DNA from 3 places in the Paenibacillus sp. FSL H8-0332 genome. Region 2 is predicted to be linked to each of the others. Evidence: predicted binding sites of a transcription regulator. Region 2 holds the regulator's gene; each other region holds the start of a gene.
What was found. The regulator Rex, encoded in region 2, represses fermentation and respiration genes when NADH is low (regulators of the CRP and FNR family bind a similar motif). The targets are predictions, from matches to a motif close to TTGTGAAATATTTCACAA.
Positions count from the first base shown of each region.

Region 1: NST43_RS11325 (DUF1641 domain-containing protein) is a predicted target of Rex. The motif match lies at 1,660-1,677, and genes of this name have one in related genera.
Region 3: ric (iron-sulfur cluster repair di-iron protein) is a predicted target of Rex. The motif match lies at 6,812-6,829, and genes of this name have one in related genera.

Region 1 is NZ_CP150145.1:2,651,073-2,661,343, reverse strand. Features, by position in the region: gene NST43_RS11330 (NAD(P)/FAD-dependent oxidoreductase) at 1-1,066, opposite strand, end outside; gene NST43_RS11325 (DUF1641 domain-containing protein) at 1,103-1,540, opposite strand; gene NST43_RS11320 (nitroreductase family protein) at 1,864-2,481, shown strand; gene NST43_RS11315 (hypothetical protein) at 2,571-3,194, opposite strand; gene NST43_RS11310 (hypothetical protein) at 3,816-4,808, opposite strand; gene NST43_RS11305 (sigma-70 family RNA polymerase sigma factor) at 4,787-5,380, opposite strand; gene NST43_RS11300 (X2-like carbohydrate binding domain-containing protein) at 5,558-8,935, opposite strand; gene NST43_RS11295 (hypothetical protein) at 9,131-9,358, opposite strand; gene NST43_RS11290 (hypothetical protein) at 9,377-9,901, opposite strand; gene NST43_RS11285 (hypothetical protein) at 9,922-10,242, opposite strand; gene NST43_RS11280 (Imm8 family immunity protein) at 10,268-10,271, opposite strand, start outside.
Region 2 is NZ_CP150145.1:4,394,412-4,404,682, forward strand. Features, by position in the region: gene NST43_RS18965 (AAA family ATPase) at 1-1,212, opposite strand, end outside; gene NST43_RS18970 (hypothetical protein) at 1,205-1,747, opposite strand; gene NST43_RS18975 (aminoglycoside adenylyltransferase domain-containing protein) at 2,026-2,778, opposite strand; gene NST43_RS18980 (DUF5590 domain-containing protein) at 2,946-3,467, opposite strand; gene NST43_RS18985 (amidohydrolase) at 3,497-4,798, opposite strand; gene NST43_RS18990 (redox-sensing transcriptional repressor Rex) at 4,788-5,438, opposite strand; gene dinG (ATP-dependent DNA helicase DinG) at 5,577-8,438, opposite strand; gene NST43_RS19000 (hypothetical protein) at 8,555-9,193, opposite strand; gene panD (aspartate 1-decarboxylase) at 9,308-9,691, opposite strand; gene panC (pantoate--beta-alanine ligase) at 9,684-10,271, opposite strand, start outside.
Region 3 is NZ_CP150145.1:4,682,885-4,693,155, forward strand. Features, by position in the region: gene NST43_RS20405 (Crp/Fnr family transcriptional regulator) at 1-480, shown strand, start outside; gene NST43_RS20410 (SDR family oxidoreductase) at 603-1,223, opposite strand; gene NST43_RS20415 (formate/nitrite transporter family protein) at 1,327-2,145, opposite strand; gene nirD (nitrite reductase small subunit NirD) at 2,170-2,511, opposite strand; gene nirB (nitrite reductase large subunit NirB) at 2,538-4,964, opposite strand; gene NST43_RS20430 (hypothetical protein) at 5,237-5,923, opposite strand; gene ric (iron-sulfur cluster repair di-iron protein) at 6,056-6,751, opposite strand; gene NST43_RS20440 (helix-turn-helix transcriptional regulator) at 6,978-7,202, shown strand; gene NST43_RS20445 (DUF6773 family protein) at 7,180-7,626, shown strand; gene NST43_RS20450 (hypothetical protein) at 7,867-8,589, opposite strand; gene NST43_RS20455 (helix-turn-helix domain-containing protein) at 8,863-9,180, opposite strand; gene NST43_RS20460 (hypothetical protein) at 9,306-9,632, opposite strand; gene NST43_RS20465 (Gfo/Idh/MocA family oxidoreductase) at 9,669-10,271, opposite strand, start outside.

The sequences.
Region 1 (10,271 bases), 1.7 Mb from region 2:
TGGCTACTCCGTCTTTGCGTCCCAGGCTGGCGAGTGTACCGGAATTTACCGGGCTGAAGGTCTCCTGCGGTTTATCATTAAGATAAGCGAACAGATTGTAGCCAATCAGCTCACCCATCTGCCAGGCGATCTGTGCCGTTGGCGGATAAGGACGGCCATCCGGCGCGAAAACAACGGCGCTATCCCCGGCTACAAATACATTTGCGTGTGAAGTCGACTGCAGGAACTCATTTACCGTGGCCCGGCCGCGGTTGACTTCAAGACCCGATTCACCAACCAGCGGATTGCCCTGCACCCCGCCGGTCCAGACGAAGGTGTTCGCCACAATCTGCTGCCCATCCTTCAGATCAATCGTATTGTCGGCTACCTTCGTAACCGGAAGACCAGTCAGGAACTGAACCCCGCGCTTCTCCAGGCTGGCCGTAGCACGCTCAATCAGATGTTCCGGCAGGACAGGGAGAATCTTCGGACCCGCTTCAACAAGCAAAAGCTTGATCTCAGCAGGATTCACTCCATATTGCTTCGTCAGCTTAGGCAGAATGTCGGCAATTTCGCCTACCAGCTCTACGCCGGTCAGTCCGCCGCCGCCGATCAGAATCGTAGCATCTGCCGCGTTTCGTGTTTTGGAGTAGTCACGAATCCGGTCTTCAATGTGCCGGCGAATCCGGAGCGCATCTGCTGCTGATTTCAGCACCATGCTGTACTCTTCAAGTCCCGGAATACCAAAGTACGCGGTGGTACTGCCCAGTCCAACAACGAGAGCATCATAGGTCAGCATGACGCCGTCCGAGAGAATAACCTGCTTGTTCTCAGCGGAGAACGAATTGACCTTGGCAATTTTCAGATCAATATCCTTACCGGTGAACAGCTTCGCAAGCGGCATGGCAACCGCCTGTTCAGATGCACTGCCCGCTGCAAGCCTGTGCAATTCTGTAATAATCTGGTGAGTTGGATACTGATTGACTACCGTAATTTTGGCTTCCGCTTTGCTCATATATTTACGTACGGTTAAGGCACTTAGCAGCCCGCCGTAGCCTGCACCTAGAATTACTATATGTTTTGACATGATATTTCCTCCATCCGTACAATTAAGTATTACGGGCTATTTACCCGATTGACGTTCACCGCTGACTTGCAGATAGGCATTCATGAACCGGAGAGCCTTCTGTACCTGCGGGTCCTTGATCATCTTCATCATGCCGAACAGGCTGATCGTTTCGCTGCTTGCATCTGCGCGGTCTTTCGCTTCAATGACTGTGGCCGCCAGATTCTTGGCAGTGCCCACCACAGGACCCGCCATTTCCTTGATCGCACCGACCGTATCATTTTTGAGTACTTCATCCGTAGCAACCGACTGCACAAACTCTAGTGATTTGGACAAAATACTAACCATTTCTGTGATCTGCGGCAGCTGTTCGACCAGATTAATCAGAGATTGCTGAACCTCCGGCTTCAAAAGCTCTTTCAGCACATCCTCTCTGGGAGGGGCTGCTTCAGGTATTTCTTGTTCAGGCAGGGATTGAGTAACAGTTTCTGACATATCGAAGTCTCCTTTAACAAATGGTATGCTTGCACAATTACATCCAATAAAACAATGTGACTATTATAACACTCTATTTGTTATTATTGTCACAATCTTTTTGCCTTTGCAACCTATTTTTGTGATTTTTATCACTTCCTCATCGGTTTTATCGAACTCGACCGTTTAATCAGGTTAAATTTACAAATTATTATGTTTTTCCTCATTGACGTATACAGAGAGTCGTGATATCTTAAGCAAGTAACTAAATGTAAGTTTATTAATTAATATCAGCAATTTATTATAACTAAGCAACATACATAATTAGATGGAGGTAATGACTTATGAGTACTTTTTCCGAATTGGTGCAGTCCCGCAGATCAGCTAATAATTTCTTGGAAGGTGTTACAATTCCGCAGAGCGAACTTGAAGAGATGTTCTCCCTGGCCCGTCTGGCTCCCTCGGCTTATAATCTTCAGCACACGCATTACAAGGTAATCAGCGATAATACCGTGAAGGAAGCCATCCGCAATGATGCGTATGGTCAATACAAGATCCACACTGCATCGGCTGTTATTGCGGTGCTGGGTGACAAGAATGCCTATCTGCAGGCTCCCGAAATCTATAGCGGGCTTAAGCTGCTGGGAGCGATGAGCGAGGATGCATACGAGCAAACCATTCAATCCATCAACGATGCTTATACCGGGAACGATGCGTTCCAGCGGGATGAAGCGATCCGCAATGCTTCTCTGTCGGCGATGCAGTTCATGCTGATTGCCAAGGATAAGGGCTGGGATACCTGCCCGATGATCGGCTTCAATCCGGAGGCTGTCAAGGCTACCCTCGGTCTCGGCGACCATATGGTTCCGGTGATGCTGATTACGATCGGCAAGGATAACCAGCACAAGATCAGACCGCGCGGATACCGCAAGCCGGTTAATGAGTTTGTGGAATTTATCTAATACAATAACTCTTTCTCTTTTAAAAAGGGTCTTCCGGCTAATTCGCCGAAAGACCCTTTTTGTATCCTGCCGTATTGTTAATTTCGCACTCACCGGGCATACTGCAAAATCGCCACAGCCGCACGCTCCTGCCGCTCTACATCCGTGCTGTTCAAGGCTGCCTTCAGGACAGCCAGCGCCTGCGCTACTGTAGCTTCATCCACCTGAACCGGACAGGCCCCGGCGGCACTTCCGCTATCCCCGGCCTGATTCTCTAGCCAAAGATCCATTCGTGCTGCGGGCAGCACTCCTGAATAGACTGTTATTCTACTGTCAGATGCAAGCAGCTCTGTTGCAGCCGGATTAACCACAGCGAGGGGCAGACTCTTCAGCCAGGTAACTCCGCGCCGGTGGGCTGTGCTATCCTCTGTGCCGCTATGCCGGGTATCATAGAAGTAATCGCCAAGGTCCCCGAGGTACACCCACTCTTCATCGGCGATCAGCACATAATCCCCATCCTGCATCGCATTGACGAAGATATCCAGGGTATGGGTTGCCCCCTCCAGCTCCTGCCCGTGATAGCCGGTGGCAGCCAGCTTGCTGCTGATCTCTTCTCTGCTGTGCTGCTCCAGATCACCCGTGCCGGGATAGCCCGCACATATATAATTCTCCTCCAAAAAGGACTTCAGCAGCCCGCTGCCGAGTTCCTCAAGATTAATTCCATACAAGCTCATTTCTGTGTCCTTTCCCTCCAGGCAAGGCTGCCGGAGTGTACGAAGCATTGAAACCATTCTTTCCATTATACAGCAAAGGCTGTGGAATTTGAATTCATCAGATTCTACGTAAAATACAGAATAACAGCGCTTACAAGACAATTCCTCAAATAGAAAGGGTATATTTAAAAATTTCGGCTTTTTACTATTCTCCACACGGACGGTATAATTCAGGTATCAGCTCAAGGAAACAGACACTGCAGGAAGAACATAGGCCAGGGCAGAATCTCTGGCAGCTAATCTTAAGCAGCGCTCCTCCTTGTGACTGAGACTATATCTTTGATCCTGGCATTCCCGCCTTAAGTGAGTCCCTGCACGAAACGGTATGAGCTTCTTAAAGCTCACTGGCTTCTTAGGCCCCATCCTATCGTGGTAAGCGGATCAGTTTTGAGCAGTTTGAATGTGCAGGATAGGCAAATACACTGCCGCCTCGGACCATTTCTACCCGGCTGAGTACAAAGGATAGGATAAGGAGTCTGAGACTAACATGGGTATAGTGGTAACCATATAAACCTCTATTGTTGATGTACTGATCAACAATAGAGGTTTATATGTGTTGCGGGGACTTAGCGCCGCTCTAGGTTAACGCAGGCCTTCAGCCACTTGTAGCAGCATCTCTCTGGTGACTTCAGCCGATCCGGTCCCTACCTCATGCATTATATTTCTCTCCTCGTTCTCCCGCAGCTCAATCCAGCGGATGTAAGCATAATAGCCATTGCTGTTATTCTCATATGCTTGGTGAATCTCCACATACAAGGCCTCTTCAGAACCTACCTTCAGATGCTCAACCTTTGTATCCGCCCAAACATCAGACATTAGCTGTGCCCACGGAGTAAGCGGGGAATAGGTAACGGAGATGAAATCATTCTCTCCCTTAGGACCTTGATATACCAGCTCAGGACTTACCGTCCCGGCCAGCTGGTTGGGTACATTGAAGCTCTTGATCCAGGCATAATGCTCACCGGGCTTCAGCCGTTTGGTTAGAACATTGGTGTATTTTTTAACCCAGGAATCATCAGTAATGCCCACCTTACTGTCGGATCTTCCTTCGGCAAAATGATATCCTTCCGGCAATCTGCCCGGCACGCTCAGCTTACCAGCGACAGGCTCTATAGCCTTCCTCCAGCTCTCGATATCCTTGAATATCTGCGGACGGTTAATCATACGGAGCTCTTTCATTCCGTTTGGCCTGGCAATTAACAGCATAGCCGATTCATTCACTCCAAGTTGAGACTGAATATCCGCAATCATCCGCCGGGTATTGTTGCCAAAGGCTGCAGATTCATTCCCTTCCTGCTGAATGTTCACTTCCAGCCTGGTGGCTCCATAGGTAACCTGCCATAGCCGCTCCGCACCATAGACCACGCCGCCGAATAGCATCAGTCCGCAGAGTACCAGGGCGATCCTCGCTGTCCCGCGCACGCGCACGGGCCTCCCGGTTAGAGTATTCCCTCTCTGTTGCGGCTGATGGAATTGCTCAAAGCTCGCTGCTAACCGCTGCTCCAGCGGCTCCGGCATCGTTGTATGTTGTTTATACCTGTTGACCTTCTGTTTCAGTTGACTTTCGGCAGACATGTCCATTCCCCCTTCATCTCCTCTTCCTCCGTAAAATCCGCTTGCTGCCGCAGCTTACGCAGCGCCTTATGGTGCCTGGATTTGGCGGTTCCCAGCGGTATGTCCAGGGCAGTGGCAATCTCGTCATAGCTGCATTCCCCATAGTAACGCAGGACAATTACGCTACGGAGCTTAGGCGGCAGTCCGCTGACCAGCTGCATCAGCTCTCCCTGCTGTTCCTGGACCAGAAGCTGCGCGTCCGCCCCCGGATACAGACTCTCAGCTGCATGCTCCCGGCTGCGGTTCATGAGCCGCAGCCTGCGCCAGCTCCTCCGCTTCCAATTGCTGCATTGTCTCACAATCATTCCGTTCAACCATGCCCCGAATGGCCGCTTGCCATCATACTTCGACAGACTGCGGAACAGTTCGATGTAGATTTCATTGACTACATCGGCCACATCCGCCTGACGGTTAACCAGTAGACAGACCGTCCCGTATACCTGCTGCCTAATGGTATTATGTAGTAAGGTGAATGCTTCTTTATCTCCTTGTTCCAGCCTTTGCAGACAATCCCGAAGCTCTTCTTCTGTCATCTTCCTCTCCCCTCTCTATATTGCTTACACTCTATATTGGTCCGCTGCCGGCGGAAGGTTCCCTTGATATGCAATTTATTACATCCTGACATATCAAAAACCGGCTGCCCATGAGTTTCGTCATGTGCAACCGGTGATTCTGCTGCTGCCGGAAACTGCCCGGAGATGATTTACAGCTTACAAGGGCTCATTCCCCCATACCAGACTGCCGGAGATGTAAGCCGGAAGCTTAGCCCAATCCGCAGGAGCAGTGCCAGCTGGATTGAAGGAAAAATCGCCGGTCTGGGAGTAATTGCTCCAATCTGCCTTGGAGGCCCGCATCTGGATATCGATACTGGCTCCCGGAGCAAGCGAGCCTGCTGCTGCTGTGAAGCCCAGCTCCAGGTAATGATCCGATCCGCTCAAGGCTGACGGAAGCTTCACGAACGTCCCTGTAACATTGGCGCTTCCTACCTGGGACCAGTCACAGAAGAAATTCTGGGCCTGCTCGCCATCACTGGTGTAATAATATCTGAGCTTCACATCAGATAGTGAGACTGCCGCTGTGCCGGTATTCACCAGCTTGATCCGCGGGCTGAGGGCATTGACATCATTAGCCGTGCTGCTATTGAACATCTGGACCTTCAGACCGCCGTCCACCGGCGCTGTCGTATCTGTCACCGTGACCGCCAGGCTCTGCGGTGCGCCTGCACTGAACTGGAAGCTCAGCGTGGTTGTTCCCACAGCCTGTGCTGCCAGATACGCCTTGTGGATCGTCACAGCTGATCCGCTCACCGTATAATCCGTTCCGGCGGTTAACGCCGCCGAACCATTTTTAATAGAAGCTAAAGTATTCCCGTTCAAGGTCATCGTCACTTCGATGTCGCTCTGGTTCCCTGTCTTCTTGTCGAAGCTGGCCGTGACTGGTGTTATTGTAGAATCGTTGGCCGTTGATGTCGTATCTGCCACCGTAACCGTTAAGGTCTTCGCAGCTCCGGCACTGAAATGGAAGCTTAGTGTTGTTGCTCCGACCGGCTGTGCCGCCAGATAAGACTTGTGAATCGTCACCGTTGAACCGCTGACTGTATAATCTGTTCCGGCCGTTAACGCCGCAGCCCCATTGGTAATGGAATCCAGGGTATTCCCATTCAAGGTCATCGTTACTGCAATGTCGCTCTGATTCCCCGTCTTCTTATCGAAGCTGGCAGTGACCGGCGTGATGACAGAGCCAGCTGCCGGAGGGTTCACCGGATCAGCATATAAGGTCCCGCGGCCATTAGTCCCGAGATAGACACGGCCATAAATGCGCGGATCTCCTGTAATCGCCATATTGATTCTGGCATACTGATGATTATCATCATTAATCCGCACCCAGCTGGCTCCGGCGTCATCCGAACGGAAGACTCCTCTAACACCATCAATCTGGGCCACCGTATAGAGTGCCATGTAATTCTCACCCGGTGCGGCCTTACCGAACCCGATCAGGTCCGCTTCTTCCACATTGCTCAGCTTCGTGAAGCTGGCACCTGAGTTGGTAGAATGCCATATGCCATACTTATCCTGCGGATGTCCTCCGGCAAACCAGATATCGCCTTCCACGCCCGGCATGGCCTTTAGGCTCACTTGCGCCTGGCTCGGCTGCAGGCCGTTCACGTTATTGGCTGGCAAGCCGGTCGCAGCCGTAGCTGTGAAGGTGGCTCCGCTATCTGTACTGACATAGAGCTTGCCCTCATAGAAGCCATAGAATTTATTCGGATTCACCCGGTCGGATGCTATCTTCGCTCCGGCAGGAATTCCGCTGCTCGCTGTCCAGGAGTTGCCGCCTGACTTGGAGTAAAAGACCCCGATATCCGAGGTGCTCCACAGAAGCGCATTCCCACTGGCAGATACAGCTACCTGCCCCTGCCCTACCGTGGTACTGCCTCCTTTGGAGGGTTCTGCATTCGGCATGTACCAGTTTTTTCCGTTGTCATTCGAGATCCCAATCGACTTACCGTTCGGATATTTCTCTTTGTCCATACCGCCGACACGGACAACATAGGCCGGGTCCAGCTCCGCATAATCGATACTGTTCGTGCTGGACCAGGAAGGGCTGGTCTGGAACTTGACTGGTGCCGCTGTTAGATCCTCATACCGGAAGCCGGACACATCGCCAAGCGCGGTAATCAGATGGGCACCCGCTGGCGGGCTGATCAGACCAAGCACTGCGGTCTCTTCTACCCCTTTGGCCATCACGGATATCTTGACCTTGCCGCCTGTGTCCCAGGCTCCCAAGTTATTCGTACCGTAGATCGTAGCACCTGTGCCGTACATCATCCGGTTCGAGTTGAACGGGTCAATCTCAAGGTCCCCCATCATCCAGCCCATCTTCGGTGCAGGATCAAGCGAGCTCGAAGTCAGCCCAAGATTAAGCCACGGAGCCGCTGTGATATCCATCTCGAACTTGTAGTTACGTTCCGGGTAGCTGCCCCAATCCCAGATCCGGCTCCAGGTCTCCCCGCCATCCTTGCTGCGGAAGATCACCTCGTCCGGCCACCAGGCATTGAGGCTGGCGACCATAAGCGTATTCGGATGCTGGGCATCTAGCGCAAGCCCCCCGAAGCCGTAGAAGTTGTCAGCTCCGGTCGACGGGCTGATGTTTTTCCAGACGCCGCTGGTTGTGTTGTATTTCCAGACCTCACCCTTGCGTCCGTCATACGGCCCGACCCCGTCACTGTAGGTAAGGTACAGATCGCCGGTTGCCGACAGCTCCCCATGATGCGGAAGCAGGCCTACCGGCTGCCCCGGCAGCGCCGACCAGGTTGCTCCTCCATCCGTGCTGCGGAACACACTTTTGGCGGTATCCGCGACTCCGACATAGATCGTCTGGGTAGCTTGTCCGGCAGCGCCCGTGCTTTTATCAAAAGTAATCCAGGACAAGCCCACGATATCACTCTGATACTCATTCCCCGGATTCTGGACATACGTCCCTACGTTAGTGAAGGAGGTAACCTTGGACCAGGTCACCCCGGAATCCGCGCTTCTCCACAGACCGTTCCCGCTCCGCGCCCCGAAGAACAGGATACTGTTCTTATTCGGGTCAATCACCAGCCGTTCCCCGGCTGAACGTCCAGGCATATTGCCGCCAACCTTGAACGGAAGCGCCGTAGACTGCCAGGTATCCCCACGGTCGCTGGAACGCATAATTTGACCATTACCATCCCAGGAATTCGTGTACGTCCCGGTTGCCATATACACCTTGTCCGGATCAACCGGATCGGTAGCCAGCGCATCGACACCATTCTTGTTCCAGTCCGCCCAGCCGACCGAGTCATTCAGCGGAATCCAGCTCCCGTTCGCCTCGTTCCAGCGGTAAGCCCCGCCAATATCCGTCCGTGCATAGATCAGATTCGGTTCCGTCTGGTTGAAAATAATCCCCGGCACAAAACCGCCGCCCGCACCGGTAGCCACACTGTTCCAGCTGTAGTCTTCACTGGCTGCGGCATGGGTTACAGCGGGAGCAACGTTAAACAAAGAGCCTGACATCGCTGTCAGCAGGACGAGTATTCCTAGTCTTCGGATACGTTTTCGACTCATGATCCTTACCTCCCCAAGCATACTTTGGTAACGCTTCCATTATAGAGCAGGTTTCGCCGATGCAGTGAGAGAAAATGGTTGATTATGCGGGAATTTTGTCAGCAATTAGCGCACCATTTTCACACTTGACGAAATTGGGGATAGAGAAGTACACAAAAAAACCTCGCGATCAGCAATCGCAAGGCAGTTCTAGCGCTAGTTCTCCATTGGGGGCGGCAGCACAATCGGCTGATAACCTAGCGCAGCATCTACAATCTCCTCAGGCGTCAGCTCCGGCTCATGCCAGAAGATCAGGTCACTCACGCCGGGGTGAACTACATTCTCCGCTACGCTCTCGAGCCACTCATCCAGCTCCGCCTCTGTTCCTTCGGCGTTCACGATCTTGGTTACGAGTGCGATTAGTTGTTGTCGGGATAGGGACATTTTGGGAGCCTCCTTTGTTTATGGTCTAAATACCCACTTCAGCACATTGTGGCTATTGCGCATCATCTTGTTTGTGTCGGTGTCGTAGTCTACCATCACTTCGACACCTAATGCAGCAACAAGGAAATCATTCACCAGTTCGGAAGATAACAAAATAGCAGATAGTTCATCATAGAAGGGCTGGTTACGTTCGTTCAGCTTATCATCCAGGTAATCTATATGTTGGGTATTGATTGAAATGCTTGTTTCATAGACTTCTTCCGACTTGCTCAAAAACACTACAAACCTGTTCAGCTTGGCCTCTCCTTGTATCCAAATAATTCTTCCTTTCTCAAGAAGAGCGGCAAAAGGGTCTGCCAGCGCTCCCTGAATCGTGTGGGTTCTCGCATCTTCATATTCCCAGTTTCTTATCGATTCGATATGATTGATTGTAGGCTTGAAACCTTGGTCTTGGAGAATTCTGAGCAACTTATCGTAGTCAATAATGTCTCGGGAATATAGGACTATGTTGAAGTTAGCGGCTATGGGTGTCACCTCGCTCAATATCGGATACTCTTTTCCTTTTATTTAAAACTTAATCCATCGTCTATAATTTCTCCATTCAAATTTTGAAGAAGATAATATTCAGCGAAAAATCTCTCCATAAAAATTACGTTTAAAGTAGTATTCACATATTCAATTGGGTTATCAAACCTATAGTTTATAACAAGGGAAATTTTCTCTTTCTCTAATATTATTTTTGAAATATTGAAAGTTGTAAAAGCTTCATAGAACTCATCGGGTTCATCAACTTTCCATGAGTTAACATACTTCCAAAAACAATCAATAGCTTTTGGGAAACAATCATATTTCATCTCAAATTCTTTCAACTTATCGGTATCCATATATTAAGTCACTCCTTGTATTGCATTAA
Region 2 (10,271 bases):
TCCTCCGTAATACATCTCTTCGGCGGCAGCTCCGCCCAGGGCGATCATAATCTGATTCTCCAGATAATCCTTCGTATACAGATACTGCTCGGTCTGCGGATTATGCCGTACATAACCGAGGGCCTGCCCGCGCGGGGTCAGTGTAACCTGACTGACGCTTCCGGGGCGAAGCAGTTCAGCCATAATAGCATGTCCAAGTTCGTGAATCGCCACACGCTTCTTCTCTTCATGGTTGGTCTCGCGGTCGGTCTTCTCGCCCATCATCACTTTGTCAATCGCCATCGAGAGATGACGCTGCTCCACCTGGGTCAGATTCTCACGCATCATGTAGATCGCCGCTTCATTCATCACGCTCTCCAGCTGTGCACCTGAGAAGCCGTAGGCTTCTTCGGCAATTTTATCCAAGCTCACCGTCTCGTGCAGCGGTTTGTTCTTGGCATGGAGATCGAGAATCGACTTGCGGCCTTTCTTGTCAGGCATATCCACCTGAATATGCCGGTCAAAACGGCCCGGACGCAGCAATGCCGAGTCCAGCATCTCTTTGCGGTTCGTTGCGGCTACCAGCAGAATACGCGGGGTATCATTGTTATAAATCCCGTCCATCTCGGTCAGCAGCTGATTAAGTGTCTGGTCATATTCCCGTTGTTGTCCGCCTTCGCGTTTACCGCCGATGACGTCGATCTCATCTATGAAAATAATGGCACTTTGCTTATTCTCCTTGAGCGCGCGTGTGCGGGCATCCTTGAATAGATCGCGCACCCGTCCGGCACCGACGCCGACATACATCTCAACGAATTCACTGCCCGAAGCAGCTACAAACACAGAATCGGTATAATGCGCCGCAGCCTTGGCCATCAGCGTCTTCCCGGTTCCCGGAGGGCCGGTTAACAGAATTCCTTTGAGCGGACGAATCCCGAACTTGCTGATCTCTTCATGCCGGATCAGGAAGTCCAGCGCTTCACGCAGCTCCTGTTTAGCATTGTCCTGTCCGCCGATCTCTTCAAAAGTTAGCTTGGAGGGGCCGTTCTTCTTACGCTTCTTGTCCGCACCTGCATTGACGGCCAGACCGCCGCGGGCATGGGCTATGAACAGGAGTGCGGCAACCATGCCTAGCGCTATGATTACAGGGAAGATATTAATCCCGACAAAAGCCATAAAAATCAGCATGACCGGAATGAAACCGGCTACAACCTCTTTCCAGTACTTAGGCATTGTTCCACACTCCCATCTTCGCTGCTGCACGCGGCAGAATGATAAATTTGCTCTCTGTGCCGTTGCTCAGGCTTACATACACATTGTTGTCGTCAATCTCTGTGGTAGCTGTAACTCCGCTGTACTTACTGTCCTGCTCCTTCAGTCCGTCCAGCTTCGCTGGGATCAATGTATACTTCCGGCTCTCCATTGCTTCTGCTACAGAGAACATAGCTTTATCCCAGTACTCGTCCAGCAGCTCGCTTGGTTTCTGCTCCACATCCAGCTTCAAGGTCCGGCCATCAATGGCGGTGCTGCCTTCTCGCGATACATACTGCACCAGCTCACGTAATTTCGTGCCCGGCTGCAAATCCAGTTTCAAAGTGACTTCATTGCGTTTAATAGTAATATGGGAATCCTTCACTCCCTGGTAGGAAGATACCAGCTTCTGCAGCGGCTCCCGCACCGCGAATTGACGGTAAGAATACCAGCCACCAAACAATAATGCAGCAGACAGCAGAGACGTTAGCAGCACAGGCATAAGACGAAGTTTCAAGAAACGTCCTCCTCTCAATAATGACCAAGCTTAACTCTATAATAAAGACCAGCCAGCGTGTCTAGCGCCCATCCGAGACTGACATGCTCTTAAGCATGTCTTGATACAAGTAGTAGTATATCATAGGTGTATATACGATTTTACATAAAGTTGTGAATATATTTAAAATTTTTGATACTAATTTCTGGATGTTTCATGAACCTTGAAAAAACGGCAGCTCAGATTCAGATCCTGAAATGCCGCTGCTACATTCATATTCCGGCGTACACTACATCCGGCTAACGCTTAATTTCACCAGTCATATATTCCGCGAAATCAGTTAAAAGCTCCAGGTCATAGCCTTGGTCGCTAACCGCTCCTCTATACTCTTCCAGGCATCTTCTGAGCAGCCCGTGAAAGCGTTCCGGCAAATGCTGCAGTCCCCACTCTCCGCCTTCCTTCTTGGAAGAGATATAATCCTCCTGCAAATAGTAGAGCACTCTGCATAGATTCAGTGTGTAATAGACCGGAGATTTATTAATATTCTGCGGCGCATCTTCGACATCCCGGACAATGGAATCCAGATAGTACCTGCGGTCTACCGGCGCAAAGGCCTCGCGGATCGGCTCCCCGTACAAGATAAACCCACGATGGTAGACCACTGCAAAATGCGCCGCAAGATCAGCATCCTCAAAACCGCCGCACAGATAATTCTCATCGGTTCTATACCGCTCTAAATGAGCTTCCGAAAAGTGAAATTCAAACGGCGTAGGATACACAAAATTGCGCAGATATGTCTTCAGGACGATAGACAGTTCGATTCCGCGCTTATTCGGCAGACTGTCATGATAGGCTACGATAAGCCCGGCAAGTCTCTGACTGGCCTCTGCGGACAGCTTGTCCTGTATGACGATCAGCAGATCAATATCGCTTGAATCCGCTTGAAAACAGCCCATGGCCAGCGAGCCATGCAGGTAAACCCCCGACAGATTATCCCCCAGCTCCTCCTTGAACAAATCCACCGCCTGATCCAAATATGCTAATATCTCCAATTTCATCATCCTCCTTGATTGAACATATATGTAGGTTAGCGCTAGCAGACGAGGTATACACTCCGTATATCAATTGATGCACCTCAAACTTTTCAACATGATGGATAAAAAAACGGAGGAACAGATAATCTGTCCCCCCGTTTTTATTCTGCCGCTGAGCGCTTAGCTTAACGATTCGGCAGACTGTACCCCTCACCGATGGCGCTGCCATCCTTGAAACGGTAGAAGTTATAATAGAAGCGCCCGTCTTTTTTGTAAAATAGCTGCCAGGCATATTCCCCGTTATATACACCGGGCAGCAGCCGTTCGATCGTAATGTCCGGCAGCTGGGCGGTTATGATTCCGCGCATCTTCTCTTCTGAGGTTCCTTTGCTCAGCTCTTCGGCATACAGGCCGTTGTCGCCTCCGGCAGGCTTGCCCTCCAAGGTATAACGGACCCACACCATCAGCTCGGTACCCGCTTCATTTTTGCCGGTTAGCACCCAGTAGATCTCATTCTCATTCCAGACGGATTTCTGGGCCTTGGTAACCTCTGTTAGCCCGGCACGCGCCTGGGCCAGCTCCTTGGCCTCACTCCGCTCGTTCCACTGATCCTTCATAATGTAGGCATAGAACTGGCTTAGTCCGAACAGAAGGAGCAGCACCACGGTAATCCCCAGCCAGATCCATTTTCTCCTCTTCTTCTTCACCACGCTGCTTCCTTTCCCGTTCCCCTGAGTTACCGTTTAAGCAGGCTCTCGAACGTCTCCTGTGCTTTGTGACGGATGGCTTCTTCATCAAGTGTCAGGCATTGTCCATGCTTCACAACCTGCTGGCCGTTCACCCATACATGCTCCACATCCTTGGCGCTGGCCGAATATACAGCATGGGAGAGCAGATCGGTATGCGGCAGCATATGCGGCTGGTCAATATCAAGCGCGATGAAGTCAGCCTTCATCCCTGCTGCAAGGCGGCCTACACCGCTTAGGAAAATAGACTGCGCTCCGTACTCCGTAGCCATCAGAAGCGCCTCAGGAGCCGGTACCGCTGTTGGATCACCGCTTACGCCCTTGTGGATCAGCGCAGCCAGCCTCATCTCTTCGAACATATCCAGATTGTTGTTGCTTGCCGCGCTGTCCGTACCCAGGGAGACCTTAACCCCGGCTCTCAGCAGCTCCGGAACACGGGCAACACCGCTGGCCAGCTTCAGGTTACTGCCGGGGTTATGCGACACGCCAACGTTATGGCGGGCCAGAATCCCGATTTCCTCATCGTTCAGATGAACCCCGTGGGCAATAAGCGAAGGACGGGTAAACATCCCCAGCTTCTCCAGATGTGCGACCGGACGAAGGCCGTAGTCGGCCACGTTCTGCTCCACTTCATGGCGCGTCTCGGACATATGGGTATGCATCGGCAGATCCAGATCATGGGCAGCCTGCACAAACTTCATGAAAAACTCTGGAGGACAGGTGTACGGGGCGTGCGGCGAGAGCATGGTCGTAATTCTGCCGTCAGCCTTGCCATGCCAGTTACGGGCAAAAGCAATCGCCTCAGCGAGCTTGGATTGCTGTACATCTTCCGGGCACAGCCCAATTACGCCGCGCATCAGCACAGCACGAATACCGGACTGCTCGGTCACTTCCGCTACCCGGTCCATATGATCATACATATCGAGGAAGGTTGTTGTGCCGCCCTTCAGCATTTCCAGCACGGACAAAGAAGTTCCCCAATATACATCATCACCAGTGAATTTCTCTTCCATCGGCCACATCTTCTCTTGCAGCCAAGTCTGAAGCACCATATCGTCGCCGTATCCGCGCAGCAGTGACATGGCAGTATGTCCATGGGTATTGACCAGACCCGGCATGAACAGCAGACGGCTGCCGTCTACGACCTGAGCGCCATCCTCCACTGCCGGCTCAGCTTCACCTATGTAAGTAATCAGGTCATCATCCAGGGTCATATACCCGCTCAGCACTGGCTTATCGCTGCCGGGAACCAGAAAGTGCCCATTCTTGATTATCGTGATCTTACTGCTCATCTTCAGCCGCATCCTTTCCATCATGCAAATAATAGGCCAGGCTCTGCAGATCTGTAGTGAAATCAGCGGCGTGAATCCGGATATTGGCAGGCGTCTTGAGAATAACCGGTGCGAAGTTCAGAATCGCCTCAATGCCGGAATCCACAAGAATATCGGCTACATTCTGGGCTTCGCTGTCGGGCACAGTAATGATCCCGATCCGGATTCCCTGCGAGCGGATTGTACTGCTTAGCTCCTCCATCGGCTGCACAACCAGCGAGTTGATCTGCTGGCCCACCTTCGGCGGATAGGCATCGAAGATGGCAGTGATCTTCATCGTATCCTTCAAGTAAGCGTTGTAGTTAGACAAGGCATGACCGAGATTACCGGCTCCAACCAGTGCAACATTAATTTGCTGGTCAAGCTTCAGGATGTGACGAATCTTCTCAATCAGATAGGACACATCGTAGCCGATGCCTTTTCTGCCGAAATCACCGAAATAAGCCAGATCCTTGCGGATCTGGGCGGGGTTCAGATCTAGCTTTTGGCCAAGCTCCTGAGAAGAGACTGTGGAGATTTCACGTTTTTGGAGATCGTTCAGGAACCGCAGGTACACTGGAAGTCTGCGAACGACGGCCTCCGATATTTTATCCGATTTCATGTATTCTCCTCCTTAAAAGTTTTGTTAGACCCGTACAATTATAGCAACCGTACCCCGCCGCCTGCCGGAGTGGCAGAGGAGGCGGGAACGGATCATCAGGTTAATCATGACTTATTAATAATAGCAATAGCGGATGAATTAGGAAACCCCACCGTCTTCCAGCCATTCGGCGATTCTCGGAACCATCTGCTCGGTGAGCATATGCTCCATCTTGGGACCGGGGAGCGAGTACAGGAAGTACTTCCCGTAATAGGATTCAATCACTCTGGTGTCATAGACAATCACGATCCCCCGGTCCTTCGCCGTACGGACCAGCCGCCCGAAGCCCTGCTTGAAGCGGATAACGGCCTGCGGCACGGACAGCTTCATGAACGGGTTCTTCTTCTGTGCCTGAAGCAGCTCCGACTTCGCCTCAGCCAGCGGGTGATTCGGCGGCTGGAACGGCAGTCTGACAATCGCCAGGCAGGTCAATGCTTCTCCAGGAATATCAACCCCTTCCCAGAAACTGCTGGTACCAAGCAGGACGGAGGCCGGGGTGTCCTGGAAGCGGCGGATCAGCTTGCTCCGGCTGCCGCCCTCCACGCCTTGTCCCAGCACCGCGATATCCTGCGAGGCAAGTGCCTCCTTCAGCGGATCGTAGACCTGGCGCAGCATTTTGTAGGAGGTGAACAGCACCAGCATCCGTCCCCGTGTAGCTACAGCCGTCTCAGCAAGGGAGTGGACTAGCGTGTCCACGAATCGGGCATCCCCTATACTTCCCTTAACGCTCGGGAAGTCGCGGGGAATGACCAGCAGTGCCTGCTCACGGTACTTGAACGGCGACGGAAGCAGCGCAGTCATCAGACGCCCTTGCTCCGCAGCCTCACCAAGGCCCAGGTTATCCATCATGAACTGGAAGGATTTATCCACCGATAAGGTGGCCGAGGTCAGGATAATGCTCTTCTTCTTGTCGAAGAACAGCTCCCTGAGCTGGGTGCTGACATCTACGGGAACGGCATACATTTGCAGCGACTTGCCCTTATAATTGCCGCTTCCCTCCAGCCAATACACAATATTCTCATCATTCAGGCTCATGAAGAAGCGAATCTGCTCTCTAATGGATGCCAGGTCCTTGAACAAGCCGCCTATATCCGTCACAAGACTGTCCGAGGAGGACTGGCTGTCCGTGTCACGCATCTCACTGAGCATCTTGTCACCCTTGCGGATGATATCGCTCAGACTGAGGTTCAGTGTATTCTCAAGGGCAGCCAGCTCCTCCCAATCCTTGGGCTTCTTGCCCGGCTGCAGGCGCGCTACCAGCTGGCCTGCTTCACCGGCCCCGGCGTCACTGCGCTCGGGCAGCAGGCTAAAGAGCCTGTCGCTGAGCGCATCCCAGGATTCCTTCACGGTCAGCAGATCTGGATAGATCCTGTCGATCACGCCGCTCCATTCGGAAGCCTGCTCACTGCCGGAAGACTGCAGGCTCTGGCGGAGGGCAGGCAGCTGCCCGCTCCGGCTATCTTTGTAGAGACGGGTTAAGGTATGGGCGAATGTGAAATATTTCATCTGCATGCCAAGATGCTTGCCGGCAATATCCTCCAGATGATGAGCTTCGTCAATGACAAGATGCTCGTAGGCCGGAAGAAGCTGATGCCCGGCTTTGACATCTGCGAACAGCTTGGAGTGATTGGTGACCACCACATCGGAGATCCCCGCTTCATGCTTGGCCCGGTGGTAATAGCATTTGCGGAACCAGGGACAGGCGCGTCCCAGACAGGAGTCGGTATCACTGGCTACAGTCTCCCAGAAATCGCCGCCCCGTCCGCTTAAGTTAAGCTCCTCATCATCCCCGGTTGTCGTCTGGGTTAGCCAGACAAGCATTTGCGCAGCGGTAATTGCTTCTTCCCTTGGACTCGTAAAGTCCTTTTTGTTCATTCTATGTTCGAATTTGCGCAGACACAAATAGTGCCCTCTTCCCTTAAAGATGGAAGCCTTGAACGGGAACGGCACAACGCTGGTTAAGAGCGGAATATCCCGCTCCCGCAGCTGGTCCTGAAGGTTAATGGTATGGGTGCTGACCATCACCTTCTGATCACTCTTCACACTGTGGTAGATCGCCGGAAGCAGATAACCCAGCGATTTGCCGGTGCCTGTTCCCGCTTCAATCAGCAGATGCTTATCCTGCTCAAGCGCTGTAATGACCTCATGGATCATCAGCTCCTGGGCTTCACGGCTCTCATACTGGGGAAGCGCAGCCTTCAGCCGCTTGGTTACCTCATCCATATATTCCTCAAAGGTAATATTCTCCAGCGGATTGACGCTTCCTTCCTCCCGGGGCGTAGCCAGCTCTGCCCAATCCCCCACCGCCAGCGCAAGCTGACGGTAGAAGCTCAGCTCACCTTCCGGCTGGAAGGTCTCCATCTCCCGCTCCCGCAGCAGACCGTCGAAATACCAGGCCATATCACTGTCTTCGTCCGCGAACAGCTCATTCAGGCGCTGAATGGTCAGCAGCGGCAGACTGTGCAGCTCTTCCAGACATTTGAGCAGCACAATAGCCGTGGCAAGCGCATCGCTGTCCGCCTGATGGGGACGGTCATGCGTAATGCCGAAGTGGCTGCTTACCGCGCCTAACTGATAGGTGCTCAGCGAGGGAAAGCATATTTTGAGAAAATCGATCGTATCCAGAATCCGCCCCTGAAACGGCAGATAGCCGCAGCGGTCCAGCGCATTCTGCAAAAAATGAAAATCAAACGCAACATTGTGTCCGACGAGGACCACATCATCCAGCAGCGGCACCAGCTCCATCATCATCTCATCGAGCTCCGGCGCATCCTGTACATCACTGTCTGTAATTCCGGTCAGGCCCGTAATAAAAGGAGGGATTGGCGCTCCGGGCTTGACGTAGGAACCATACACCCGGGAGATCGTCCCGTCTTCTTCTATAATGGCAAGGCCAACCTGGATGATCTCTCCCACAGATTGGGTTCCCGTAGTTTCAAAATCAAGCACGGCAAATTTCATTATAAGTTCTATTCCCTTTCACTTGAGACTCTTTATCAGCATAACAGAAGTTACGAAAAAAGGCGATGCACACCCCCGGGAAGTGGGGCGCATCGCCTAAAGAAACCGAGGATAAGTTATAAAAGCGAAACCAGCTGATGGCCGAACTCCAGCTTCCCGCCCCGCCTGCGGCACACCTCCAGATTAACGCTCGGCTCCGGCAGATCAGGGTCATGCAGCAGCGACAGGCTGAACAGCTCACTGGCTTCTTTAAAACGTTCCTGGGAAGCCCGGATACAGCCCAGCGCATTATAGATCATCGCCTTCAGCTTCACCTCACGAATCAGGCCCAGCATGTGGTCCAGATGTCCCCAGGCAATCTCGCCTTCCCCCTCCTGGAGGTAAGCCATGGCCAGATACAGGCGGGCAGCGAGGCTGTCCGGATATTGTGCCGTAACCTCACGGAACTGTTCAATGCACTTGCGGTACATCAGCAGCTTGTAATAGCCCTGTCCCCTGACAAAAGCATCCATCCCAAGCTCAGGCGCTTCTTCCTCCGGCAGTTCCTCAGGCGGAGCCTGGAAATCCGCCTGTTCCCGGAACTCGCTCAGCTTCTCGGCAAAGACCAGCCACTCATCCATTACATTATCACTGATTCGGTGGAGCATATTATACTTGGATAAAAGATCGCTTCGGCGGGCACCCTCCGCAGTAGGGAAGTCGGTTTGGATCTCCTGCAGCATCTTGTTCATCTCAGCAAATAAATGTTGAAACACCGGACATCCCACCCTTACTGATAATGAAGTCAGCTTAAGCTTGCCTGCCTTCATTTTTCACAAGTACAGGTGTCTTCATCCCTGCCATTGATTACATGGCTCAAAGTAAGGAATTCAGGCAATTGTAGCGTGAATCTCATGATCCGCCAGCTTCACTGGCTTATTGCCCGCATCTACGAACACTACAGTCGGCTTGTGCGCCGCCAGCTCCTCGGAGGACATCATAGCGTAAGAAATAATAATCACGGTATCGCCGGGCTGTACCAGCCGCGCCGCCGCCCCGTTCAGACAGATGACGCCGCTGCCGCGCGGGCCGGGAATGACATAAGTCTCCAGACGGGAACCGTTATTATTGTCCACGATCTGCACCTTCTCGTTCTCCAGCAGGTCAGCGGCTTCCATCAGTTCCTCATCAATGGTAATACTGCCCACATAATTGAGATTGGCTTCAGTGACCGTTGCCCGGTGGATCTTGGATTTCATCATATGTCTAAACAAGAGCGTGTGCCTCCTTAGGAATAAATACATTATTATCAATCAGACGGGTTCTGCCGAACTTCACGGCCAGAGCTATTATAACCTCTCCGCCCGCATCCGTCAGCCTGCTGCCGCCTTCCAGCTCTTCCAGATCAGGGAAGGTTAGAATCTCAGCATAATCAATGACTGCAAGCGGCGATTCAGAAATGACCGAGACCAGCAGGCTCCGTGCTTCCTCTACCGTACGAATGCTGCCCTCTTCCATAGCCTGACGCACTTCGCGCAGGGAACGCGACAATACCAGCGCCTGTCTGCGCTCCTCGCTGCTCAGATAGACATTGCGGGAGCTAAGCGCCAGCCCGTCTTCCTCGCGCACAATAGGACAGGCGATAATGTCCACGTTCATGTTAAGGTCAGACACCATCCGGCGGAGAACGGCTACCTGCTGGGCATCCTTCAGTCCGAAGAAGGCGTAATCCGGCTGCACGATATGAAACAGCTTGCTGACCACTGTAGTTACTCCGTCAAAATGTCCCGGACGCGAAGCGCCGCAGAGCTGTGTGGTCAGCGAGGAGACCGTTACGCCTGTGCGGATCGGCTG
Region 3 (10,271 bases), 290 kb from region 2:
ATGGTAGGCCAGGCAGACCCGTTCTTCAGCACGAAGCATAGCTTCACCGCCGAAGTTATTGAGGAAAGTGAAGTTGGCGTTATCGAGCAGAAGGATCTTGAGATTCTGATCTGCCAGCACTGCGACTTCGCTATCGACTTCATGAAATGGATGGGCATTCATCACCGTCTCACACAGACGAAATTCCGCGATCTGATGATGTACGGCAAACCGGGTGCACTCTGCTCCACACTGATCCGTCTGGGGAATACGTATGGCGAGAAGACTGGCGACAGCATTCTCATCAACAAAAAAATCACCCATACCGATCTCTCCAACATGATCGGCGCTACTCGTGAGAGCGTCAACCGCATGCTGAGTGATTTGCGTAAAAAAGACGCGGTAGAGTATGAGAATGGCATGATTGTCATCAAGAATCTGACGATGCTTCAGGAAATCTGCCACTGCGAATTATGTCCCAATGAAATTTGCCGAATTTAAATTTAATTTCCTATCAATAATACCCTCTATTCACCTCATTGAAACATATCTGACCCCATAAATTTAATAGAGTGGTCGAAGGCGCCCTGTCCGGCGTCTTTTTTTCTGACTACTCCCCTTCATTAATAAGCTATACCCACACGAGCTCTTATGAAATCGCTAGCTTCAATTTGACTATAGGTTAATTCCGCTGTATCCGCTACAGATATTTCAGTACCGCCTTCGGGCAGAATATCTTGTCTCACACGATAAATTCCCAAGCGTTCTCCGTCTCGCAAAGCGGTTGGGCACACAATGGTCCATTTCAGCGTCGATCGCTCCAGCAAGCGATAGGCTTGTTCATGTTCCTCTGCGGCACGGGTGGACCTGCGTTTAGATTCGCTGGATTGATAACGCAGGAGTTCAGGCGAAATCTCACTTTGGAGAACACCCGCAGTTCCTACGGTTATAATGCGCTCTATCCCCTCCCCATACATGGCTTCGATGATAAAAGGCATACTGTCTGAAAGCGTGGTTGTCCCGTCAGTGTTCAATGCACTAATAACTACATCATTTCCCTGCACTGCCCGGGCGACATCATCTTGATTAAGAACGTTACCTTCGATAATCGTCAGGTTGGCATGGAGAGGATGAACCTTCTCCGGTGTGCGGACCAGCACTGTCACATGATGTCCATCTTGAAGAGCATGGGTAACAATGTGGCTCCCCACCCGGCCGGTAGCACCAAGAATCAATATATTCATATGAAAATAACCTCCTGGTAAGAATTATCCCTATTATAGCAGGGATAGAGCGACAAAAAAGCCCCGCAGCCATGTAGCAGCTGCGGGACTTTATACGGAGAAGTTAGCTTGCTTTCTTAGTCTGAGGGGTAGCAGATACGTTACGCGGAGTTCGCACAGGTGAGATTAGCCAGTAGGCCATGCCGACGAATACACCGCCGCCGATGATATTGCCTAGCGTAACAGGAATCATGTTGTGGAACCAGCCGGCGATGCTTACAGTCTCTGGATGATTCGGCAGCAGCACAGCTACACTGAGGAGTGTCATGTTCGCTACACTGTGTTCATAGCCGCTCGCGATGAAGGCGAACAGACACCACCAGATCAGCACCAGCTTCGCCGCTTCACTCTTGGCGCGGGAGGACATCCAGAGCGCCAGGCAGACCAGCCAGTTACAGAGAATGCCGCGGAAGAACAGCTCCGAGAACGGCAGGCTCATCTTCTTGGCTGCTGCCGCGAAGATCAGATGCTCGGCAGGCGCTGCCTTGAAGAGACCCGATCCCTGAATCAGCAGGGCAAGAACTACTGCACCGGCTACATTGCCGAGGAATACCAGGACCCAGTTCTTCACGGTGTCCCAGACCGTAGTTCTCCCGGCAAGCGTGCTTACCGTGAAGAACATATTATTTCCCGTGAACAGCTCTGAACCTGCGAATACAACCAGGGTCAGGGCAATCCCGAAGGATGCGCCCATAATCAGCGGCTGGAACGGTGACTTGATCGCGGCCAGCGGCGCCCCCAGCGAGAAGATCAGAATAATACCAATACCTACATAAGCTCCTGCCAGGAGTGCCGCCAAGAAATACTTGGGCAGGCTCTCATTCATCTTGTCGCGTTTGCCTACGGCTGTCTCAACGATATTCTCTACGCTCTGCGTAAACATATCAGCACCTGCTCTTCTTTAAATTTATAGCCTTGCTACTGCCGCAGGCAAAGTGACCTTGACGACTCCGCCATCCACGGCTGCCGGATAGACTTCGGCCTGGCCCTGGTCCGGAGCCTGAACCTCTCCGGTGCGCAGATCGATTTTCCAGTCATGCAGCGGATCGTACAAATAATAGCCTGATACTATCCCCTCAGCGAGCGGACCGCCCTTTGGGTGGGGACTATGGTTCTTAATGGCATAGAAGGCGCCAGCCGATGTGCGAAATATGGCTAATTCTACCTCTCCTGCGTTCACTACCCGGCCAATCTGGGGCATGAAATCTTCAACAGCTCCTACTGTATACTCCCGGTTACTCCGTTCCATTATGCTCTCTCCCTCTCCCCTTAAGACTATACCTGTGTCTGCTCGAACAACGCGGTGCGGGTGTTTTTGTCATCCAGCATTTTTTTCCAAGGATCACTCACCTGGGCCAGGGCAAAGTCAATACGTGCCGCCAGCTCCTTACGGTTGTCGTCACTGCCCATGATTACAGTCTGGATATGCTCCAGGCCCATGCGCTCTACCCATTCGGAGGTTCTCTCCAAGTAATTACCGGTCTCACGGTAATACTGGATGACCGCGGAGCAGACCTCAACCAGCTCCTCGTCGGTTTTCACCTTGCAGAAGGCATCTGCGATCCGTGGTTTAATCCCGCCGTTGCCGCCGATGAATACTTCCCAGCCGCCGTCATTGCCGACAATCCCAATATCCTTCGTGCAGGACTCTGCACAGTTACGCGGACAGCCGTTAACCGCCATCTTGAACTTGGCTGGCATATCCAGCCGCTCATACTTGCGCTCAAGCATAGCGCCCATGCCCATGGAATCCTGTGTGCCGAAGCGGCAGAACTGCGAACCTACACAGGTCTTCACCGTACGCAGGGATTTCGCATAGCCATAGCCGGAAGGCATATCCAGCTCCTCCCACACCTTTGGTACATCCTCTTTTTTAACACCAATCAGATCCAGGCGTTGTCCGCCCGTCACCTTCACAACCTTCACATCATATTTCAGGGACACATCGGCAATCCGCTTCAAATCCTCAGGAGTCGTCACCCCGCCATACATCCGCGGGATAACTGTATAGGTTCCGTCCTTCTGAATATTGGCGCTCATCCGTTCATTGACGAACCGGGATTCCTTCTCATCCTCATGAGTGTCGGGGTAGATCATCCCCAGATAATAGTTCACTGCTGGGCGGCATTTGGAACAGCCTTCTGCCTGCTTCCAGTCCAGGACATGCATGACTTCCTTGGTGGTCTTAAGGCCTTTGGCTGTAATCTCCGCTACAATCTCATCCCGGCTAAGCGGGGTACAGCTGCAAATGCCCTGCTTGGCGCTTTGCTGGAAACTGTCTCCGAGAACAAACTGCAGAATCTGCTCAACCACAGGCTTACAGCCGCCGCAGGAACGGGTTGCACCCGTACAAGCCTTAATCTCATCCACTGTAGTGAAGCCGTTCTCCGTAACTGCATCCACAATAGCCTTTTTGGTAACCCCGTTGCAGCCGCAGACGATTTCTTCATCGGCCATCGCTTCAACGGACATCCCTTTCTTGGCTCCGCCTCCGCCGCAGCAGCTTGTGCCCATAACTTCATCATAGATTTCATTGGTCATCTCTGTGCTGTTTTTCACAAGCTTCTGCAAGTTCGCAGACTCCGTTACATCACCGAACAGAACGGCACCGACAATCACATTATCCTTAAGCAAAATCTTCTTGTAGGTTCGCTTCCATTCATCCTTGGCAGAAATGACGGTATGCTCAGGCGTTTCGGTGAATTCACCAGCGGAGAACACATCTACCCCGGAAATTTTGAGTTTGGTTGCTACAACTGAGCCTTCATAGCCCGGAGTCTGTACCCCGGACAAATGCTTGGCGAGAACCATGCCCTGCTCAAATAGCGGTGCAACGAGTCCGTAGCAGGTTCCCCGATGTTCTGTACATTCGCCGACAGAATAAACATCTGTCATAGAAGTCTGCATATAATCGTCAACTACGATCCCGCGGTTAACGGTAATTCCGCTGTCCTTCGCAAGCTGGACATTCGGCTTGATTCCAACAGCCATCACTACAAACTCTGCCGGCAACTCACTGCCGTCACTGAAGCGTAGACCAGTAACCCGTTCTTCGCCGGTCAGTTCCACAGTCTGCTTGCCCATGGCAAATTTCACACCTTGACGCGTAAGTTCTGCCTGTAGCATTGAAGAAGCGGTACGATCCAGCTGACGCTCCATCAGATCCTCCAGCAGATGCACAACAGTAACATCCATGCCCAGATTGACAAGACCCTTTGCAGCTTCAAGACCTAGCAGGCCTCCGCCGATCACAGCCGCCGTGCGGTACTGCTTCGCTGCTGCCAGCATTGCATCACAATCCGCGATATCGCGGAAGCCGACTACTCCATCCTTGGTGCTGCCGGGTACGGGTAAAATAAAAGAATTCGAGCCTGTTGAAATAATTGCTTTATCGTAAGGAACCGCCAGTCCATTATCGGTCAATATTAGTTTGTTCTGTTCAGCGATCCGGGTAACCGTTGTGCCGGTATGCAGTGTAATATGATTATCTTCATACCACCCGAGATCGTTGAGGATGATGTCTTCAATCGTCTTGCTGCCTTCAAGTACATAGGACAACATAATCCGGTTATAGTTGGGATGCGGCTCACTGCCGAAGACAGTAATATCATAAGCCCCGCCCAGCTTTAGAATCTGCTCAATAGTGCCTACTCCCGCCATGCCATTCCCAATCAGCACTAACTTTTCTCTTTCCGCTGCCACTGGTAGACCCTCCTTCAGAAACTCTGATTTCTACTAATCCTAACCTCATAGTGAAATTATACTGTCCCCCATTCCTTGGCAAGTGTGACCACAGTCACACGGTATGTGAATTTTTTCACACAAGTGGAGATGACTTCTCCCTTCCTTACTTAGGACAACTTATGGCATGAAGCACAGGAATTCTTTTATTCAAAAAAAAACGGATACCCATGCAGTTTCGCACAGATATCCGTTCATTCGGTACATGATCTCACTTATTTCATTTCATTCACTTATTTCAGTACCAGAGAGATTTCCAGCTTGTCCTGCGGACTGAGCTTCATGTCCACTCCATTACCGAGCAGACCTTTATCGTTAACCTTCAGTCTCCATTCCTCGCTGCTGAGCGGGGTATAATCCATCACGGTAAGCACCGTCCGGTTATCTTCGGCAAGCCGAACCATACCACTGTTCTGGAGCAATCCCTTGACGGACATATCCTGCATAAAAGAAAGCACATGCGAATGTGTCAGCTCCGGCTGCTCGCTCCCCCCGTTCACAGTGATGATGACAGGCTGAAACATCTTTCCGGTTGCCGCAGGCCCTGCTGACATCGTAATGGCCGAACCCGGTTCCAGGGTCGTATTCAGCTCTTGAACCTTTTTGCCGTTCACCTGAACCTCCCAGCTCATATCCTGACCCAGCGAGACCTTATTCACCTCAAGAATGTTAGTTCCATCACCTGAAAATGTAACAACGCCGCTCTTCTTAAACAGCTCTATCATTGAATTCCCGGACACGTAAGCTTCGTTAAGCAGTCTGGCCGAGCTTCCGGCCATTTCGCTGTCACCTACCTTAACCGAAAAGGTTAACCCCTGGCCTCCGTTACTGCTACTGCTATTCCCTGATCCCAAGCCGCAACCGCTTGCCGCTGCCAGCAACAGAAGGCACAGCATTAAGCGCATCCATTTCGTGGACATCCCACGGCACCGCCTTCATATGTAATTTCCCAGACTCTTTAAGGATAACGCATAGAGGAAGGGTTCTCAAATCATTTCTGCCGGAAGAAAAAGTAAAAAGTCCCCGAAGGGACTTATGAGTTGCATGAGATCCTATTGATAACGCAGGAACAGAATATTGTTCTCCAAATGCACATGCTCAAATGTCATGCCTTCCAGTTCTTCAAGGCGGGCATACGTCAGGCGATAAGTGGTGCAGGCATGCGCGGGAGGTGTGTAGTCATTAGTAACTCTACGCAGCTCACGCAGAATCTCTCCGGCCCCGTCATGCTCAGCTTCCAGATTATGCAGCAATCCGCGCAGCTCAGCAAGTCCTTCTTCGCTTGGGTTCTGAGTGTAGGCCAGCATCTTAGGGAATTCGCTCTCTTCTTCCTTCGCCGTATGCTGCAGCAGCTCTTCACGCAGCATATTGAACAGACGGTGCATCTCTCCGAGGTGCGGTGAATCCTCACCGTGAACGCGGAACACCTTGGTTACATTTTGGCTGATTAGCGGAAGCTCTTCACGCAGGTAGCGGTGATGCTTGTTCACAATATAATCCACCAGCTCCTCTGACGAAGCCTCGTTCCAGGCGGTATCCTCTTCCAGAACCGGATGCTGCTCCTGCAGTTTGTTCAATTCCTGAACCATTGCTGCCGGGTCAAGACCCTTCTCGGCAGCGGCTTCAGCCAGCGGCTTTGCGCCTCCGCAGCAGAAATCGATCCGCTGTGCCTTGAAATAATCTGCGGCCTTGGGGAACTGAAGGACAATATCCCTTACCATTGCTTCCGGGGTAAAACCCGGTTGAATTGTTGTATCGTTTAATTGATTGGACGCCATGTTGGCCCCTCCTCAGTTTAAGATGTAGGTTTGTGCTTCTTTTCACTTCTACACCTTATCACTGGCTTTAGGCCAAACTTGTGATTGTACGCACTGAATATAACAAATTTTAATGAACGCGAACTTCTAGTTTTCTTATGTCAAATATACTAGACATTTTGTTCTATATATTTTACAATATGCGTGAGGTGAGGGAATGGGGAAAAATCTGAGGCTCAAAGCCTCGAGAGCGGCAAGAGACATGTCGCAAAAGCAACTGGCGGATGCTGTGGGGGTCACAAGGCAGACAATTATCGCGATTGAGAACGGTGATTACAACCCGACCCTGAGGTTGTGCATTGACATTTGTGTAACACTTGGGAAGACGCTGGATCAATTATTTTGGGAGGGAACGAAGGATGAGCAGAACGAACCTGGATGAGAGACAATTGCAGAAGCGGCACAAGGCGGGGAATCAGGCATTTCTTTTGATGGCATTCTTATTGCTGGCAGACATGGGGCTGCAAAACTACGGAATGAAGTGGCTGGAGTATCCGCTTAGCAATTACGCAATTTTCATGCTGGGTGTGGGTTCCTATCTCGTACGGCTGATCTGGAGCGGTGCATATGTGGGACCGGGCGGAGCACAGGGCGGAGCAAAAGGTAAAAACGTACTGGGTGCACTGCTGGCAATAGTGGTGGCAGCCTGTATCCTTATCGTTACCTTCGTGAATCCAACCCCCGCCCAATCAGCAGCTGACAGCGGTGCGAACGGGAAGGTGATTCTGATCATTTCTGTTACAGCAGGACTGGTCATCTTAAGCACCGTGTACTTGATCCGGCGGAGGAATAACCGGGCGGAGTAGAGCGGCTTGTGCTGCTGTGAGTGCATAGGAGAAGAATTAAAGAATTTAACAAAGAAGCAAAAGAAGCGGAGGGGAAATTTGGAACTGGAGGAGCGGAGCGATCGCCTTTGTGTTTGGATTTCTACCGCGAAGAGCGGTACTAATCAAGAAATCCAAACACAACAGCGGCCGGAAGTCCAAATGTTCACAGCAGCGACGACCTGGCTTCAAGTTCAACTCTTTTTTTCGAGTTTAACTTTTTTATCGAACAGTCGCCTGCATATAAGTCCGCTTGCCCTGCGCATCCTTCAGGTAGGGGCCAAGTCCGGCGAACCGTGAATGGTCCACATATACACCCGTCATCCATCTGCCTTCGGTCAGGCCGCCGTTCCACTGCAGCACCAGATCGGGGGCAGAGATCCATTCCTGATACACTCTGATCTTCTTGTCCTTATATTCTTTGGCTGGTTTGTTCAATTCGCTCAGCGGTGCCGGGGTCAGATAGGTTGGCACGAAGTATACCGAGATTAGCTCCATATCCTCCTCACTCAGAAAAGCCTCCTCCCCCAAGTAAGGCTGGAGCAGCCGCGTGTTCTCATACATAGACCAGATCACAGCTTGAAGTACCATGCTCTGGCTAATTCCATTATGAAAAGTAAAACGGCGCTGAGCATTTGAGCCACTCCCTTCCTTTGCCGTTACCGGCTCCAGACAATGCCGTTCACAGCCGATGCATTTCCAGCCGGACGGGCCTTGAATCCATTTCTGAAACACGCTCCCGCTGTCATTGTCCCCTTTATATAGAGATGAAATGATCTCATAGGGCACACCGATCCACGCAGTCCACAGAGAATCCGGGAGATGGTTATGAAGCATGAACAGCACCTTGTCATAGATCAGCTGTACTTTAATCGAAGCAGTCTCCAGTTCGGCGACATCCTTTTTTCCATAGGTTATTTCCCGGGAAAACAAGGTGATGGTCATGGTCCTCGCCTCCTAAAAGTTGTGTGAGCCCTCCGCTTCCTTCCATCAGCATCGTCCAAAACACATCCCGTAAGCATCCGCCTGCCGCATAACCCTGGGCTTTTCCTACTTTTGTTAACGCTTCCACACATCCGTAATATTTAGTATGTTCTATTATATTACACAGGTAGGGCCTAAGTGCAAGGTTTATTTGGGCAAAAGCCGCATAAAATGAAAAGCCCCTTACCAGGATACCCGGCAAGAGGCTGTCATCAAAACTATATTACGGTACTGCTACTCCACCCAGCTCTCGGCCCAGGACTGGATTTGCTGCATGACCGGCTCAAGCGCACGGCCCTTCACTGTTAATTCATATTCAATGCGCACTGGTGTCTCCGGGTACACATGACGTACCAGAATACCCTCGCATTCCAGATCCTTCATGCGCTCGGACAGCATCTTATCGCTCATTGACGGAATCAGTCCAGAAATATCCTTGAACCGCTTGGGGCCGCTCATCAAGGTCTGAATAATGAGTCCGTTCCAACGCTTGCCCAGAAACGAAAAAGCCGTCTCAAATCTCGGGCACATCGTCATTTGATGTTCTTCCATGGTTATCACCTCTCACCTATGAAGCTTACAATTAGTTAGTATATATAATTTTACCACATTTATTCTGGAATGAACATCGTTTGCCAAAAAAAAGTTCATTAACCACAATTATTATATTTCAGCTCTCAATCCTTGGTGTCTTCCGCCTTGCGTCTTAGCTGAATGGCCTCTGTAACCACATAGGCAAGATCATCATTGCTGTACAGTGAGAGTACGCCCAGCACCGTATCATCGGAGATGAACCCGGCCTCCTCCTCGGATACCGTCAGGGCCAATGCATTGGCCAGTGCCTGATTGCCCTCCTGCTGCGGATAGGCCTGAAGATACAGGGCATGCGGGTCCAGCCTGTTATTCACACACCACTGGGCAAATACGAGAATCATCATCTCCTCGTCCCGCTTATAGCTCTCGATGATTCGCTCTTCCATCGACTTATTGTCATAATCCTCCATGTTGTTCTCCTCTCTCTCTGCTGCGAATCTGACCGCTCAGCGGCTTAGTCTTGCTGCTAATTCATGGCTCGGCAATACAGCCGAAGCGGAAATACCGCATTGCTCCGGTGTCGCTATATTGCTGAGATAATGGCTGACCGCTCCGCTGAAGCCTCTGCGCTCCAGCAGGGTATCCCAGCTGCCGAAGTTCTGCGTGCGCGGCAACGAGCCCTGCTCATATAATATAACCCGTTCCATATCGGTCACCTCAACCGATCTGCCATGTCCGTGCAGCTCCAGCTTCTCCAGATCGGCCCCGGCATCCCGGACCATGCTGTAATGGCCGGTGGTCCCATTCTCCCAGCCCAGCATTCCCGAGGCGTGCAGAAGTCGTCCCTCCGCATCCGCCTTCAGGCTGCTGTGCAGCAGCTCATAATCCCCGCCAGACAGCCAGAGCAGCAGATCCAGCATATGAATCAGGTCATCATGGATCGTCTCATGGCTGCTGCCCTGCTGCAGCTTCGTCCGGTGCTTGACTGCGGTGGATTGGCTGATGCCTCCAGCCTTATGCAGCCAGGATTTGGCGGCAGCATACATCGGGGCGTAGCGGCGGTTGAAGCCCACCCCCAGCAGCAGCCCCTTATTCTCAGCAAGCTCTGC